DNA from 2 places in the Methylocella tundrae genome. Region 2 is predicted to be linked to the other one. Evidence: riboswitches for the same ligand, from Rfam matches in the RefSeq annotation. Region 2 holds a riboswitch; the other holds the start of a gene.

Region 1 (8,928 bases), on a different replicon from region 2:
CGAGATAGAGCTGGCCAAGTTCTTCGCGCGACAGCGTGGCGTCTGCGTCCATTGCGCGGGAAAGTCCGAGGCCATAGGCCGATGGCGCGGCGCCGAAGATGCGCGAAGGCGCGACGCCGGCCGCACGCCGCGCCGCCGCCAAAGGATTAGCCTCGTCATCTTCATCGATTTCAGAGACGGCGCGTACGGCCGAGTCGAAAAGCGCGATCTGGGCCGGAAAGACATCACGAAAGAGCCCCGAGATGCGCAGCGTCACGTCGACGCGGGGGCGGTCGAGTCTTGCCGGAGAGATGATCTCGAAACCGGTGACGCGGGAGGAGGCGTTGTCCCAGACCGGCTTGACGCCAAGCAAGGCCAACGCCTGCGCGAGATCATCGCCTCCGGTGCGCATGGTGGCGCTGGCCCAAAGATCCATGACGATTCTCTTTGGCCATTCGCCATTGTCCTGCGCATGGCGGCTCAGCACTTCCTGAGCGGCGCGCTGACCGATCTCCCAGGCGGTGCGGGTTGGAACCGCGCGCGGATCGACCCCATAGAGATTGCGGCCGGTCGGCAGCACGTCGATGCGTCCGCGCGATGGCGCGCCGCCAGGACCTGGCTGAACGAAACGCCCGTCGAGCGCCGCGAGCAGGCCTTCGCGTTCCGCCTCGGCGCAGCGATCAATCAGCGCAGATAGCGGCGCGGCGTCGCCTGCGCCATTGGCTTTCGCGAGCGTTGCGACGTTTGCGTCGCGAACCGCCGCCGCCGGCGCACGTCCAAACACATGCAAGCCATCGCCGATGCGCATATCCTTGAGATCGCAAAGCCATGCGTCGAGACGCTGCAAACCCCCTATAGGATCATCGTCATCATTGAGGCCGCAATCCTGCGCGAGGCCGGTCTCTTTGGCGCGGGCGAGAATGGCTTTGGCGAGCAGTCTGGCGCGCCTGCGATCCAGCATTTCGGCGCTTGCATATTCGTCGAGCAGAGCTTCTATTTCCTGCGCCGCGCCGTGGCTTTGCGCGGATGTTAAGGGCGGCGTCAGATGGCCGATGATCAGGGCGCTCAAGCGGCGCTTGGCCTGCGCCGCTTCGCCCGGATTATTGACGATAAAGGGATAGATCACTGGCGTCGCGCCAAGCACCGCCTCGGGCGCGCAGGCTTCGCTCAATGCAATGGCTTTGCCCGGCAGCCATTCGAGCGTGCCATGTGCGCCGCAGTGAATGATCGCGTGGATGCCGGCGACCCGACGCAGCCAGACATAGAAGGCGACATAGGCGTGGCGCGGCGCCAGGGCGACGTCATGATATTGCGCTTTGCGCTCGGCGCTCGATCCGCGATCGGGCTGCATGGCGACGTAGAAGTTTTGCGCGTGCAAAATTGGGAATGAAAAGAAGCCCTCGATGGCGTCTGGGTCAGAGGCGGGATCGCCCCATTGCGCGTTGAGCGTCTCGGTAAAGGGGCGCGGCATGTCGCGCAGCGCCTCTTCGTAATCGGCAAGGCTCAGGCGCGCTGTCTCAGCGCCAGATTCGAGGCTTCGCATGAGATGATCTTCGTGCGGCAAAGGTCCGATGGCGTAGCCCGCCTCGCGCAGCATTTCGGCGATCGACGCGACGCTCTTGGCCGTATCGAGACCCACAGCATAGCCGCCGCGTCCCGCCTTGCCCGGATAATCGGACAGGATGCAGGCGAGGCGGCGCTCAGCCGGAGCCGTCTTGCGCAAATCGACCCAGGCTGTTGCAAGGTCCGAGACGAATGCGACGCGTGAATCGCAGGCGGCGTGCACCAATGGCGTGAATTCAAGATCCGGCCGAGGCGACGCCTGCCTTTTGAAGGCGATCGCGCGCGTGATCAGGCGTCCATCCATCTCCGGCAGAACGACATTCATGGCGAGATCCGCGCCGCAAAGGCCGCGCGGGTCGGCTTTCCATTGTGCTTCGCCAGCGCCGGAGAAGATGACTTGCAGCACGGGGGCGTCGGCTTCATCGAGAACGCTGCCGCCTTCGTCGAGCCGCGCCGAGAAGGCCGTCGCGTTCAAAACCACATCGGGTTTTCCGCACGCAATCGTCTCGTGCAAGAATCTGACGGCTCCGACATCTTTGAGGCTCGTCACGAAAATGGGCTCGACGTCAAATCCGCGCGCGGCGAGCGCGTCGGCGAGCGCGATGATCGGCGCCGTATCGTCAACCAGCATATATGACCGATAAAATATAATGAGCGCGCGCCGCTTGGCCCCACGCGTCAGTCTGCGACCCGCCGTGAAGACGCCCGCGGCGGCAATAGTCTGCTTTACGCCCCATACGGCCGGCGCATCGAGGCGATGTTCGATCCAGTCGAGAACCGCTCCGATATTGCCCGCGCTGCCGCTTTGAAAGCGCGCAAAAATCTCTTTGAGGTCTTCGGCCGCCATGTTGGACGCCTCGGCCAGGCGTTGATCTTCCGCTGCGTCGCCCGGAATGATGGCGAGCAAGACGCCGTGCGCCCGCGCGATGCGGCAAAATTCCTCGACGCCGTAGCGCCAATAGTCGAGGCCGCCGAGCAGGCGGATCAGAATGAATCGCGATTTGGCGATGACTTTTTCGGCGTAAAGATCGATGGAATAGGGATGCTTGAGGACGGCGAGATTAGCCAGCCGAACGCTCATCGCGCCGCCGGGGCGAGACCGCGCGGCCGCCGCTACAGCGCCGAGATCGCTGTCGGAAAAGGAGAGGAACACCAAATCGGCCGGCGTCTGTGCAAGGTCGATGGCGGCTTCGGCCTCATCCAGCGATCGGCTTTCCGTCCGCAAAAGATGCATTCAGCGCTCCAGCATCCGCTTGATCGCGGCGGCGTCGAGGCCCTTTTTCCCAATGATCACGAGGCGCCCGCAGCGCGCCTCGCCCGACTCCCAGGGCCGGTCGAAACTATGCTGGAACCTGTTGCCGACGCCTTGCACGAGAAGGCGCATCGGCTTGCCGCGCGCCTCGACGAAACCCTTGATCCGCAGCACGTCGTGAGCCTCGGCGACAGCCTCCAGCCGGCGAATGAAAGGGGCGGCCTCGTCAATAGCGTCGACCTCCATGATAAGGCTTTCGAAGTCATCATGGTCGTGCTCGGCTTCTTCATCATGATGCGAGCGCCGGTTCGACACGTCATCTTCAGCGGCGGCGCCAAGGCCGAGCAGAACCCGCGCGTCGATCCGCCCCTGCTGCGACGCGATTACTTTCGTCGCGCGGGGCAGGAGCGCCTTGATGTCAGAAGCGATGCGGGCTTGCTCGGGCGCGGCGATGAGGTCGATCTTGTTCAAGACGATAAGGTCGGCGCACAGCAATTGGTCTTCAAAGACTTCTTCGAGGGGATTGTCATGGTCGATCGAGGGATCGGCTTGCCGCTGCAGCGCGAGCTTTTCTGGATCGTCAACGAAGCGGCCATCGGCGACGGCCGCTCCATCGACGACGGCGATGACGCCATCGACCGTCAATCGCGCGCGGACGCCCGGCCAGTCGAAAGCCTTGACGAGCGGCTTCGGCAGCGCGAGGCCGGATGTCTCGATGATGATATGTTCAGGCGGAGGATCGAGCGCGAGAAGCCTTTCGATGGCGGGAAGAAAATCATCCGCGACCGTGCAGCAGATACAGCCGTTGGCGAGTTCGATGATGCTGTCTTCCGCGCAAGCGAGATCGCCACAGCCCTTGAGGATATCGCCATCGACGCCGATGTCGCCGAACTCATTGATGATGAGGGCGAGACGGCGTCCTCCCGCGCTGGCGAGAATATGGCGGATCAGCGTCGTCTTTCCGGCGCCGAGGAAGCCGGTGACGATGGTCGCGGGAATGCGCGAAAGACGGCTGTGGGAGAGATCGTTCATCAAGCCCCGGTCCTTGAATTGCAAGGGGGCTTTTGCCGGCGGCTGTGGCGCAGCCGCCTTCGCCTGCGGGGGACCGCCGGCATCGATTGGGGCCGGAGCTCCCCGCCGGCCTATCCTCGATCGAACGGCAGGTTTCCTGGCTTGCGGATCGGCGTCGCATGCCGCCTTCCCAAGGGTTTTAGGCCCCCAGTGGCGTCCCGGCATGCGACTACCCGCTTACAGTTGCGGGGGCAGCTGTGGATTGGCGTTCTTCCGAACGCGGCGCCACATTCCCATTTACCCCTCGTATAGAGGGACCGTTACAGGCCAGACACTAGACGGAATGGGCGCTATGTCAATCGGAAGCCCCAGCCTCACTTGAAGCAGTCGTCGACCGTCTTTTCCCAGTCGGCCGGCTTCGCCTCGTGGTTGCTCGGCCGCTCGCGGCCCAATGCGCCGTCCGAGCGCGCCCGCAAATAGGTGTAAATGGGGTTGAGATAGCACATGACGTTCTTGTTTTCCCCGAACGAGGGCATCACCAGATCCTGCGCCGCGGTGACGTCACGCTTGCCGCCGATGATCGTTCCGAGCACCTGCTGGGTCGAGAGCGACTTCAAAGAATCGACGAGAGAGGGCGCATAGGAGGAGCCGAGGGCGTCCGGACCGTGGCACTGGAGGCAGTTGGCGCCGTACATGCGGTAACCGATGAAGGTGTACCAGTCGACTTTGCCGTCCTTGCCGATCTTGTAGGTCGGGTTGCCGTCTTTATCAAAATATTGCCCGTCCGTCGAACTGACGGGCGTTGGGTCACCGGCTCCATCAGAGCGAGCCGCGCTCGCGGCGACGACAAAACCGCCGGCGAGCAGGCAGCGAAGCAGAGCCGTTATCTTCATCCTTGATCCTCCCATAGCCCGCAGCGGGCTTCGTTTTTTGACCGGCCGACGGCATAAGTCGAAACATCGACATCGGCCAAGCACGATTGTGTGACGAGAAAAAGCAAACTTGCCAAGCTGCAATAAGGTCGCAACCCGCGCCCGCGATCTTTAATGTATGAATCACGAAAAGGCGGCCGCCGTTTTGTCTGCGGTCATCGTCGCCTTTGCAACAGGCTTTGACGGGACGGCTGCGTTGAGCGAATTATCGGATGAGGCGAAAGCCTCGCGCCACCGTGAAAAAATGCAAAAGCGCAAGGCCGTTCAGGACGCCGAGGTCGCCGGCAAAGCCATCACCGGAAAAGGACTCCTGATCGTCCACACCGGCGCCGGCAAGGGCAAGTCGACGGCGGCCTTCGGACTTTTGCTGCGCGCGCTCGGCCATGGCTGGCGATGCGGCGTCGTGCAATTCATCAAAGGAGCCTGGGAGACTGGCGAGCGCGACATGTTCCGCCGCTTTCCCGATCTCGTCGCCTGGCATTCGATGGGGGAGGGGTTTACCTGGGAGACCCAGGATCGCGCGCGCGACGTGGCCGCGGCCGAAGCGGCCTGGGCGAAAGCGCTGGACCTCATGGCCGATCCCGCGATCAAGCTGATCGTTCTCGATGAGCTGAACATTGCGCTCCGCTATGATTACCTGCCGCTCGCGATGGTCGTCGCGGAGCTTAGCGGCCGCAGACCCGACCTCCATGTCATCGTCACGGGCCGCAACGCCAAGGCGGAGCTCATCGCGGCCGCCGACCTCGTCACCGAAATGAGTTTGGTCAAGCATCATTTCTCGGCTGGCGTCAAAGCGCAGCAGGGCATCGAGTTTTGATGCGGCGCGCAAAAGTCCTGATGCTGCAGGGGACCGGGTCCGACGTCGGCAAATCGCTGATCGTCGCCGGTCTCTGCCGCGCTTATCGCAACCGCGGCCTCAAAGTCCTGCCTTTCAAGCCGCAGAACATGTCGAACAATGCCGCCGTCACCGCGGACGGAGGCGAGATTGGCCGCGCTCAGGCGCTGCAGGCGCTGGCTTGCGGCGCCGTGGCGAGCGTCGACATGAACCCGGTGCTGCTCAAGCCGCAAAGCAACATTGGCGCGCAGGTGGTGCTGCGCGGGCGCGTCGTCGGGACCGCCGCGGCGCGTGAGTATCAGGACTGGAAGCCGAAGCTGCTGGCCCCCGTTCTCGAAAGCTTCGAGCGCCTTGCGCAAAAGTGCGATCTCGTCATCGTGGAAGGCGCAGGAAGCGCCTCGGAGATCAATCTGCGCAAGAACGACATCGCCAATATGGGATTTTCACGCGCCGCTGACGCGCCTGTGATTTTGATTGGAGATATCGACCGTGGCGGCGTCATCGCCCAGATCGTCGGGACCAAGGCGGTGCTCGATCCCGCCGACGCGAGGATGATCAAAGGCTTTCTCGTCAACAAATTTCGCGGCGATCCGGCGCTTTTTTCGGACGGCATGGCGCTGATCGAGCAAATGACCGGTTGGCCGAATCTGGGGCTTATTCCATTTTGCCCTGACGCGGCTCGCCTGCCGGCCGAGGACGCTCTTGGCCTGGCCGGGAAGCGGCGTTCGGGGACCGGAAAAATCCTCGTCGCCGTTCCGCTCCTGCCGGGGATTTCCAATTTCGACGATCTCGATCCTTTGGGGCTCGAGAGCGATCTTTCGCTCATCATGGTCCGCTCCGGCGAGCCTTTGCCGGCGGAAGCAAGGCTCGTTCTTCTGCCGGGCTCCAAAACGACGATCGCGGATCTTTCGGCTCTCCGGCGCGAGGGCTGGGACATTGACCTTGCCGCGCATGTGCGGCGCGGCGGCCATGTCATTGGCCTTTGCGGCGGATATCAGATGCTGGGCCGCGTCCTCCGAGATCATCAAGGCTTTGAGGGTCCGCCCGGCGAGACGGCGGGGCTTGGTCTGCTCGATATCGCCACAGAACTCGCGGCCGAAAAGGTTTTGGCTCCCGTGCGGGGCAGGGGGGCGGCCGACGGCGCGCCGTTCAAGGGCTATGAGATGCATCTTGGCCGCACAGAGGGTGCTGGCTGCGATCGGCCGATGGTCATTTTCGACGACGGCCGCCGCGATGGCGCCGTCTCCGCCGACGGCCGCATCAGCGGCTGCTACGTGCATGGGTTGTTCAGCGAGCCGGCGCAGCGCAGCGCGCTGCTGGCGCGCCTCGGCGGCTCCGGCTCCGGCCTATCTTACGAGGCGTCGGTCGAAAGCGCGCTCGACGCCATCGCCCGGCATCTTGAGATCCACATGGACCTCGACCTGCTGCTTACCCTCGCGCGATAAAAAGCAGCGCGGCGAGCGCCAGCACGCCCCAGTGGACGAGGCAGGCGCGTCGATAAAGGGCGAGCGCGCGAAAAATATCCCGGCTCGTCGCGGCGCTCTCGCCGCTGCCGATCCAGGCATCAGCGATTTCCTCGTCGCCATAGCGGCGCGGGCCGCCAAGTTTGAGGCCAAGCGCTCCGGCGAATGCCGCCTCCGGCCAGCCGGCGTTGGGGGAGGGGTGGCCGCGCCCGTCGCGCAAGGCCGTGCGCCAGGCGCCCCCAGCGCCGGCGCCTTTCAGGAACATGGCGGCGACGGCGATCCAGAGGACGGACAAGCGGGCGGGAAAGAAATTCGCGACATCATCGAGTTTGGCGGCGGCGTAGCCGAAGGCGGCATGGCGCGGCGTCAGGTGGCCGATCATGCTGTCGGCTGTATTGATCGCCTTGTAGCAGACGCCGCCGGGAAGACCGCCAGCAGCCAGCCAGAACGCCGGCGCGACGATCCCGTCGGAAAAATTCTCGGCGAGGCTCTCGATCGCCGCCCGGGCGACGCCCGCTGCATCCAGAGCGCTGACGTTGCGCCCGACAATGGCGGCGACCGCGGCGCGGCCGGCCTCCAGCCCGCGATGCTCAAGCGCCAACGCCACGGCGCGGACATGAGAATGGAGGCTGCGTTGCGCGATCAGGCTCGAAGCGATAAGCGCAAGCAGGCACAGCGCGATCGAATTCGGCAGGGCCAAGTGAACGATGAGGGAGCTGATGACGAATGCCGCGCCCCCGGCGGCGGCCAATATGAAGCCAAGCGCGGCCGCGCCCAGAATGCGCCGCTCCGCGAAAGACCGGTCCTCGCGATTGAGGCGCCGGTCGCAATACGAGATCAAGGCGCCGATCCAGCTGACCGGATGGCCGAGCGCCGCATAAAGCGCGGGTGGGTAGCCAACCACGGCCTCGATCGCTACAGCAAGGACGGCCAGCTCAAAATGCGCGGTGAAACCCATGGGTCGAAGTCCGGCGGAAGCGGTGAAGGCGGCAAGGCGTTAAAGCATGATCGAGGACGGATTGACCGGCTTTCCGAAGAGGCGTCGCAATTGAGCGGCAACACGGAACGCGCGACTGACCTTATCCCCGGCCATGACGCTGGAAGGCAAGCTCATGGCGGCGATCTTTCGGCGGCGCGCCAGGCTTTTCCATGCGCGCCCGAGCCTTGGCTTGATCTTTCGACCGGCGTCAATCCTTATTGCTATCCTTTCTCGCCGCCGTCCGCCGAAAGCTCGACGCGCCTGCCGGACGCGCCGGGGCTGGCCGCGCTCGAGGCCGCCGCCAGAACCGCCTATGGGGCCTCGCGTGACGCGGAGATTGTCGCGGCTCCGGGGACGCAGGCCATCATCAATTGGCTGCCGCATCTCTTTCCAGCGCGTCGCGTCGGCATCCTTGGCTTTACCTATTTCGAACATTTTTCCGCCTGGCGAGCCTCTGGCGCTGCGACGTCGATCGTCAATGATCTCGACGGGTTTGGCGACAAGGATGTCGGCGTCATCGTCAATCCAAACAATCCGGACGGCCGGCTCATCGCCCGCGACGACCTTCGCGGCTTGGCGGAAAGCTTTCGGGAGCGCGGCAAACTTCTCATCATTGATGAAGCCTTCGCCGATTTTCTTGAACCCGGCGTCAGCCTTGCGCCAGAACTGCCGCGATCCGGCGCCCTCGTTCTGCGATCCTTCGGCAAGACCTTTGGCTTGCCGGGGCTCCGGCTTGGCTTCGCCATCGCGCCGCGCGACATGGCTTTGAAGCTGCGTGCGGCGTTCGGGTGCTGGCCAATCTCAGGCGCAGCGATCGCGATCGGCGCACAAGCTCTTGCCGATTCGCCGTGGTTCGAGGCGGCGCGCGAAAGGCTGAAGGGGGACGCCGCGGCGCTCGATGCGATTCTCAAAAG
Region 2 (8,543 bases):
GGCATTTTACCAAACCCCCATCGCGTCGAACTCATCGACGGGGAGATTATCGATTTGAATGCGATTGGCAGTCCGCATGCCGCAATCACGACGCGTCTTACCCGGCAGTTCATCCGCGCGGTCGGGGACCTCGCCATTATCAGCGTTCAAAACCCGCTTCGCCTCGATTCCTATAACGAGCCAGAACCCGATCTCCTGGTGCTGCGGCCGCGCGCCGATGATTATCAGGCGAATCATCCCGGCGCGGCTGACGTTCTGCTCTTGATCGAAGTCTCAGAAACCTCACTCGGCCATGATCGCGGGCGCAAGCTGGCGCTTTACGCGAAATTCGGCGTCCCCGAGGTCTGGATCGTCGACATCGCGGGAGCGGCCGTCGAAGTCTGCCGCCAGCCCAAGGACGGCGCCTATGTTTCGCAGGAGCGCCGGACCAGCGGCATGCTCGCGCCGGCTCTCGTCAAGGGAATAGAAATCGACGTCGCCGCGCTGCTCGCGTGAGGCGCGCCAATGCCGCGGCCGATGCGTCGGCCGAGTGTTGGCGCGGACTTGGCGAGGGGCGCTTGCTGGATGCGCTGAAGGCGCCGCTCGCCGCCGCCGAGGATGCGCTGGCCCGCCTCGACGAGCGCGTCCGCGCGAGCCAGATTCGAGAGGGGTTCGTTAGCCGGTCGCATTTTGGGGACGCCTGCGCCAGCCTCTGGCTCGCCGGCGAGCTCGTCATGCTCGAGGACCTCGTGCTGCACGACGCCCGCATGGACATAAGGTCGCCGACCCACGAGGTGACCCGCGCCCAGGCGGTGCTGCGGACGCGCCGCCAGATCGCCGGGGCCGCGCCGGACTGGGCTTTGAGCCCGGACGGCCTCAAAATTTTGCGCGGCGATAGCGAAAGCAGGACGGAAGAAGCGACCCGGGTAGGGGAGGGGCTGGATGGCGCCGACGCGGCGGCGCTGGAATTGCCCGGCGGCGCCGATCCGCTCGCCGGCGAACTCGCCGCGCTCGAGCGCGCGCTCAACCGCAGCGACAAACTCCTCGCTGGCGACGCCGCCCGGGCGAGGGGCCCGCGCGACCCGCTCATCTATGATCCCGATTGGGAGGGTGACGAGAAGCTGGAGGCCTGGCGGCGCGCCGGCGCCGCGGCGCCGGCCGAACCGCCGCTTCTGGCCGCAGCCCTGCTGTGGGACGCCTGGGAGACCAACCCGCCGCTCGAGCGCCAGGCCTGGCTCGGCGCTCTGCTCGTCGCGGCGACGCTGCGGGCGCGCCAGAAAACCCGGGCGCATCTTTGCTGCGTGAATTCGGCGCTGAAGCTCGTTCCGCGTGAGCGGCGCCGGTCCAGGGACCGCACAGTCCGGCTCACCGCCTTTTTGGAGGCGATCGCGGCCGGCGCGGAGGCCGGGATGGCCGACCACGACCGCTGGCTGCTGGCGCGGCGGCGCCTCGAGGGCAAGCTGAAGGGCCGCCGCTGCTCATCCCGACTGCCCACCCTCGTGGAGTTCATGCTGGCGCGGCCGATCGCCTCGGCCGGCATGATCGCCGCCGCGCTCGGCGTCACCCCGCGGGCGGCGCAGGACATGGTCGCCGAACTCGGCCTGCGCGAAATGACCGGCCGCGGCCGCTACCGGGCCTGGGGCATCTTGTGACGATCTTTGGCGGCTGTCCGCTTCCTTGTCGATTCGCGCCGGGCGTCGACGCCGATCGGCGCGTCAAGACCGCGTTGCGGTTCATCGAAGCGAGGTCGCTGCATCATGCATTTTACCTCGGGAGTTTCGCCGGCGGCCTTGACCCGGACGAGCGCCGCAAGGCGGTCAACTCGTTTCAGATCGGGCTTTCGCACGGGATCGCAGGCAAGCTGAAAAGCATGAAAGCCGAGCGCGACGCGGCCAATAAAATATCGTCCGGACGCGATCTCGCGCCGTTGAAGACATCCGTCATCGACGACGAAATGGCGAAACTCGAATTGTCGTTCGAGGCCAGAAGCCGGGCGCGCAGAAAGTAGATTTTGGTCGACGCCTATGAAGCCGGGCAAGTCGCCGGACGCCGCTTCGAGGTCAGGGCCGCCGTCGAGACGGGCGCCGCCGACGCGTAACCCGGTTAGGCCGCGTTTTGACTGTTGCGGCCGGGGCCGAAACATCCTTTTGATGGGCCCAGTCGGCAGCGGCGCTTGGCGACCGACATCTCGCACTATCTCCAAACCGAGGCAACGCTGAGCCGAACGCCCACAGCGGCGATGGCGTCGTAGACATAATCACATAAGGATATCCTTATATTTGCCTTGACTTGGATCGAGCCGTGCCGGTAAGTTGATTTCGCCACGGTTCTCTGAGCCCCCCGGGGGCGTCAGAGCTAAGAGGGAATCCGGTGCGCCGCAAGGCAATGCCGGAGCTGCCCCCGCAACTGTAAGCGGCGAGCCGAAGTCCACCATGCGTCACTGAGGCCGATCGGCTTCGGGAAGGCCGGACGGAGGCGACGACCCGTGAGCCAGGAGACCTGCCGCGGCGCCATATCGTCCCTGGGCGGGGTGTCCCGGTGGTTCGCGTGCGATCCGCCGGCATTTCGCTGGCGGCTGCTCAGCGTCCGCTTTGGCCTTTGCCCCCAAACATTTTGGGGTAAGCCGATGTCTATTCCTTCTCTTCCCGTCAGTACGCTCGGAACGCCGCGAATCGGTCCGCGCCGCGAACTCAAATTCGCGTTGGAAAGCTTCTGGTCCGGCAAATCCGGCGAGGCTGCGCTGCTTGAGGCCGCGGCAGGTCTTCGCGCCGCCAACTGGGCGCGTCAGCGCGCGCTCGGCGTAACGAACATTCCGTCGAATGATTTCTCTCTATACGATCACGTGCTGGACACGAGCGTCATGGTGGGCGCCATACCGGACGCTTACGGCTGGAACGGCGGCAAGGTCTCGCTTGCAACCTACTTCGCCCTTGCGCGAGGATCCGAAGGCGAGACCCAAGGCGCGGCCTGCGCCAGCGGCTGCGGCGCCCATTCGCATGGCGTTCCAGCGCTCGAAATGACCAAGTGGTTTGACACCAACTATCATTATCTGACGCCTGAATTTACGAAGGGGCAGGTCTTCACGCTCGCCTCGACGAAACCGGTCGATGAATATGTCGAGGCGAAGGCGCTTGGCTATCAAACCCGCCCCGTCCTCCTGGGGCCGGTGACTTTTCTCAAGCTTGGCAAGAGCAAGGATCCGGCTCTCGATCCGCTGTCTTTGCTCGCCAACCTGCTGCCGGTCTATGTCGATGTCCTGCGCCGCCTCAAGGCCAATGGCGCCGAATGGGTTCAGATCGACGAGCCCTGTCTCGTTCTCGATCTCGACGACGCGACGCGGCAGGCGTTGCGCGCGGCTTACGGCATGTTCGCCCACGCATCGCCCGCGCTGAAGCTCATGCTGACCTCATATTTCGGCGGCCTCGGCGATAATCTCGCCGATGCGCTCGCTCTCCCGGTCGCCGGCCTCCATCTCGACCTCGTGCGTGCGCCGGAGCAGCTCGACGCTGTTCTCGCGCGGGCGCCGCGCGGCCTTGTTCTGTCCCTGGGCGTGATCGACGGCCGCAACATCTGGCGGGCGAACATTCCCTCGATCCTCGATCGCCTCGCGCCAGTCGTCGCCAAGCGAGGGCCGGATCATATCGAGATTGCGTCATCCTGTTCGCTGTTGCACGTTCCGATCGACCTTGATCTCGAGACGGACCTCGACCCCGACCTGAAGAACTGGCTCGCCTTCTCCGTGCAGAAAATGGGCGAGCTTGCGACGCTCGGCAGGGCGCTCGCCGGCGGTGGAGATGCTATCGCCGCGACGATCGCCGATTCGGCCAGAGCCTTCGCCGCCCGTGCGGCGTCAAAGAAAGTGCATGATCCGGCGGTCGCGGCCCGCATCGCTGCAATCGCGCGTCAGATGGCTGAGCGGGCGAGCCCGTTTGAGATTCGCCGCGAATGGCAGCGGCGCGCGCTCGATCTGCCGGATTTCCCAACAACGACGATCGGCTCCTTCCCGCAGACGCCGGAAGTGCGCAAGGCGCGCGCCGCTCACGCCAAGGGAGCGCTCACGGATGCGGACTACGACGCATTCCTGCGCGCGGAGACGAAAGAAGCGGTGCGCTGGCAGGAGGAAATCGGCCTGGACGTGCTCGTGCATGGCGAGTTCGAGCGCAACGATATGGTGCAGTATTTCGGAGAACAGCTCTCAGGCTACGTGTTTACCCAACACGGCTGGGTGCAAAGTTACGGCTCCCGCTATGTCCGTCCTCCGATCATCTTCGGCGACGTGTCGCGCCCGAAACAAATGACCGTCGCGTGGTCGACCTACGCGCAATCGCTGACGAAGCGGCCGATGAAGGGAATGCTCACCGGCCCGGTGACGATGATGCAATGGTCCTTCGTCCGCGATGATCTTCCAAGGTCTGAGGTCTGCCGCCAGATCGCGCTGGCGCTGCGGGACGAAGTAACCGATCTCGAGGCCGCGGGCATCCGGATCATCCAGATCGACGAGCCGGCGATTCGCGAAGGCTTGCCTCTGCGGCGCGCCGACTGGCCGGCCTATCTCGCCTGGGCGGTGGAATGCTTCCGGCTCGCCGCTTCGGGCGTAAGAGACGACACGCAGATCCACACGCATATGTGCTATTCGGAGTTTAACGACATCATCCAGTCCATCGGCGCCATGGACGCCGACGTGATCTCAATCGAAACCTCGCGCTCGAAAATGGAGTTGCTCGACGCCTTTGTCGCCTATCGCTATCCGAACGAAATCGGCCCGGGCGTCTACGATATTCATTCGCCGCGCGTGCCGCCTGTCGGCGAGATGACCGAACTCCTCGTCAAGGCGACGAAGAGCCTGACGCCTGACCAGATCTGGGTCAATCCTGACTGTGGCCTCAAAACCCGCAAATGGGAAGAGGTGCGTCCCGCGCTCGTCAACATGGTCGCAGCCGCGAAGGACGTGCGCGCGGCGCTCGCGAAGGCAGCGGAATGAACGGTCCCAGGCAGGATCGCGGCTAAGAAATCGTGCACGAGATCCCGGCGGAGGACGTCCGCCGCCGGGATTGGCGCCGCTCATTCCCATGAGAGGGCGCCGCCGTTTTGATATTCGATGACGCGCGTCTCGAAGAAGTTCTTCTCCTTCTTGAGATCCATAACCTCGGACATCCACGGAAACGGATTGTCCGTCTCGGCGAAAACAGGCGCAAGGCCGAGTTGGGCGCAGCGACGATTGGCGATGAAGCGCATATATTGCTCGCATAAAGTCGCGTTGAGGCCGAGGAAGCCGCGCGGCATCGTATCGCGGCCGTAGGCGGCTTCGAGTTCCGCCGCATCCCGCAACATGCCGCGCGCTTCATCCTGAAACGGCCTTGTCCAGAGATGCGGGTTCTCCGCCTTGATCTGGTTGATGACGTCGATGCCGAAGTTGAGATGGATGCTCTCGTCGCGCAGAATATATTGGTACTGCTCCGCGACGCCAACCATCTTGTTGCGCCGGCCAAGCGACAGGATCTGCGCAAAGCCCGTATAGAACCACATCCCCTCGAAGACGACGTAGAAAGCTATCAGATCGCGCAGAAGCGCCTGGTCGGCCTCCCGCGTTCCCGTGGAGAAGGACGGATCCATGAGGCGGCGGGTGTGATTTATCGCCCAGGCCGCCTTGTCGGTGATCGAGGGCTGCTCGCGATACATGTTGAAGAGTTCGCCTTCGTCGAGTCCGAGGCTCTCCACGATATATTGGAATGTGTGCGTATGAACCGCCTCCTCGAAAGCCTGGCGCAGCAGATACTGGCGGCATTCCGGATTGGTGAGATGGCGATAGATCGCCAGCACGATGTTGTTGGCGACGAGGCTCTCGGAAGCGGCGAAGAATCCGAGGTTGCGTTTGATCGCGCGCCGCTCGTCCTCGGTCAGCCCATCCCTCGATTTCCATAGCGCGATGTCCGCCTGCATCGAAACTTCGGTCGGCATCCAATGATTGTTGCAGGCCGCGAGATATTTTTCCCAGGCCCAGCGATATTTGAGCGGCAGAAGCTGGTTTACGTCGGCGCGGCAATTGATCATCGCCTTGTCGTCGACCGAAACGCGCGCGCCGCCGCGTTCGATTGCGCCGAGGCCCGTAGCATCAGCCGCGGCCGCCGGATTGGCGGAAAAGCTTGGGTGAATGGCGCGGGCGGGATCGACCCTTGCTTCCGACCAGTCGAGCATGGTGGAATCTCCGGATTCGCTGATCATTGGCAGGCCTCGCAGGAGGGATCGTCGATCGCGCATGAGGCGGGCGCGGACAGAATGATCTGATCGGGCGCGGCGGCGACGGGCGCGATCGCCGACACCGCGTTAAGCTTGCCGTCCGTGCCCTTCAGCGTCGATTTTTCGACATGGGTGGCGGAGCGCGAGCGCAGATAATAGGTCGTCTTCAGCCCGCGCCTCCAGGCGAGCCGATAGAGCGCATCGAGCTTTTTGCCAGAGGGGTTCGCGATGTAGAGATTGAGCGATTGCGCCTGGTCGATCCATTTCTGGCGTCGCGCGGCAGCCTCGATGAGCCAGGACGAATCGATCTCGAAAGCCGTTGCATAAAGGGCTTTGAGATCGTCCGGCGCGCGGTCGATTTCGCCGAGGCTCCCGTCGAAATACTTAAGGTCCGAGACCATCACCTCGTCCCACAGCCCCCTCGCCTTCAGGTCATGCACGAGAGCGGCGTTCACGACCGTGAAGTCGCCCGACATGTTCGATTTGACGTAAAGGTTCTGATAAGCGGGCTCGATCGACTGGGCGACGCCACAGATATTCGAGATGGTCGCGGTCGGCGCGATCGCCATCGTGTTCGAATTGCGCATGCCGACGGATTTTACGCGCTCGCGCAGCGCCGCCCAATCGAGAGCAGCGGAACGATCAAGGTCCAATTCGCCCCGCGCGGCGGCCAGCAACTCAATGCTGTCGATCGGCAATATGCCTTTCGACCAGAGCGAGCCCTCAAAACTTGGGTAGCGCCCGCGCTCGGCGGCGAGGCCGACCGACGCCGAAACGGCGTGGAAGCTGATCGCCTCCATGCTCTCGTCGGCGAAGCGAATGGCCTCATCCGAGGCGTAGGGAAGCCGCAGGATTTGCAAGGCGTCCTGGAATCCCATCAGGCCGAGCCCAACGGGACGATGGTGGAGGTTGGAGCGGCGCGCCTCGGGAATCGTGTAGAAATTGACATCGATCACATTGTCGAGCATTCGCATCGCGATCCTGATCGTGCGCGCCAGACGCTCGTGGTCCAGCCCCGCCGCCGACACATGCGCCGCGAGATTGACCGAGCCGAGATTACAGACAGCTACTTCGTCGTCGGAAGTATTCAGCGTGATCTCGGTGCAGAGATTGGAGGAGTGCACGATGCCTGCATGACCTTGCGGTGAACGGATGTTGCAAGGGTCCTTGAACACAATCCAGGGATGGCCGGTTTCGAACAGCATGGTCAGAATGCGCCGCCAGAGATCAGCGGCGCGAATTTGCTTGAAGATGCTGATCTCGCCACGGGAGGCCTTCGCCTCATAGGATTCATAAGCCGCCTTGAAAGCGGGGCCATAGAGATCATGGAGATCGGGCGTCTCGTCTGGCGAGAAGAGCGTCCAGTTTGCGTCGGCCTCCACGCGCTGCATGAACAGATCCGGTACCCAGTTCGCCGTATTCATGTCGTGGGTGCGGCGACGGTCGTCGCCGGTGTTTTTGCGAAGGTCGAGAAATTCCTCAATGTCGATATGCCAGGTTTCGAGATAGGCGCAGACGGCGCCCTTGCGCTTGCCGCCCTGATTGACGGCGATCGCCGCATCATTGGCCACCTTGAGGAAAGGGACGACGCCCTGGCTCTCGCCGTTGGTGCCCTTGATATGCGCGCCAAGGCCGCGCACGCGTGTCCAGTCATTGCCGAGTCCGCCGGAATATTTGGCCAGCAGCGCATTGTCCTTGATCGATTTGAAGATGCCGTCGAGATCGTCGGGCACGCTCGTCAGAAAGCAGGAGGAGAGCTGCGGCCGCGGCGCGCCGGCGTTGAACAGCGTGGGCGTCGACGTCATGAAATCGAATGACGACAGCAGATCGTAGAACTCTATGGCCCTCGCCTCGCGATCGATTTCGCGCAGGGCGAGACCCATCGCGACGCGCATGAAGAAAGCCTGGGGCAGTTCGAAACGCGCACCGCGCACATGCAGGAAATAGCGATCGTAGAGCGTTTGCAGGCCGAGATAGTCGAATTGAAGATCGCGCTCCGGCCGCAAGGCGCCGGCGAGGCGCGCGAGATCGAAGCGGGCAAGTTCGGGGTCGAGCCGTTCCGCCGCGACGCCGACCCGGACGTAGGCGTGAAAATAATCGGCGTATCGCGCCGCCATCTCGGCTTGCGTCGCCTCTACCGGCTGGCCCGCGACGAAGGTCAGGGCCTCGCGCCGCAATTTGTCGAGCAACAGCCGCGCGCTGACCTTGGCGTAGTTCGGCTCGGTTTCGATGAGCGTGCGGGCGGCGAGGATCGGCGCCAGCGCCAGCTCCTCCCGGCTGACGCCGTCATAGAGGTTGCGTTGGGCCTCCGCGAGTATCGCATCGGC

What was found. Region 2 has a riboswitch for cobalamin ahead of metE (5-methyltetrahydropteroyltriglutamate--homocysteine S-methyltransferase). Riboswitches for the same ligand answer to the same signal wherever they lie in the genome.
Region 1: another riboswitch for cobalamin. It lies ahead of cobW (cobalamin biosynthesis protein CobW); the one in region 2 lies ahead of metE (5-methyltetrahydropteroyltriglutamate--homocysteine S-methyltransferase).

The regions. Positions count from the first base shown of each region.
Region 1 is NZ_CP139089.1:1,856,115-1,865,042, reverse strand. Features, by position in the region: gene cobN (cobaltochelatase subunit CobN) at 1-2,776, opposite strand, end outside; gene cobW (cobalamin biosynthesis protein CobW) at 2,777-3,826, opposite strand; cobalamin riboswitch at 3,936-4,142, opposite strand; gene SIN04_RS11005 (c-type cytochrome, methanol metabolism-related) at 4,180-4,698, opposite strand; gene cobO (cob(I)yrinic acid a,c-diamide adenosyltransferase) at 4,982-5,554, shown strand; gene SIN04_RS10995 (cobyric acid synthase) at 5,575-7,017, shown strand; gene cbiB (adenosylcobinamide-phosphate synthase CbiB) at 7,001-7,993, opposite strand; gene cobD (threonine-phosphate decarboxylase CobD) at 7,976-8,928, shown strand, end outside.
Region 2 is NZ_CP139087.1:195,199-203,741, reverse strand. Features, by position in the region: gene SIN04_RS00980 (Uma2 family endonuclease) at 1-495, shown strand, start outside; gene SIN04_RS00975 (RHE_PE00001 family protein) at 558-1,631, shown strand; gene SIN04_RS00970 (hypothetical protein) at 1,628-1,987, shown strand; cobalamin riboswitch at 2,287-2,500, shown strand; gene metE (5-methyltetrahydropteroyltriglutamate--homocysteine S-methyltransferase) at 2,606-4,960, shown strand; gene SIN04_RS00960 (ribonucleotide-diphosphate reductase subunit beta) at 5,041-6,174, opposite strand; gene SIN04_RS00955 (ribonucleoside-diphosphate reductase subunit alpha) at 6,198-8,543, opposite strand, start outside.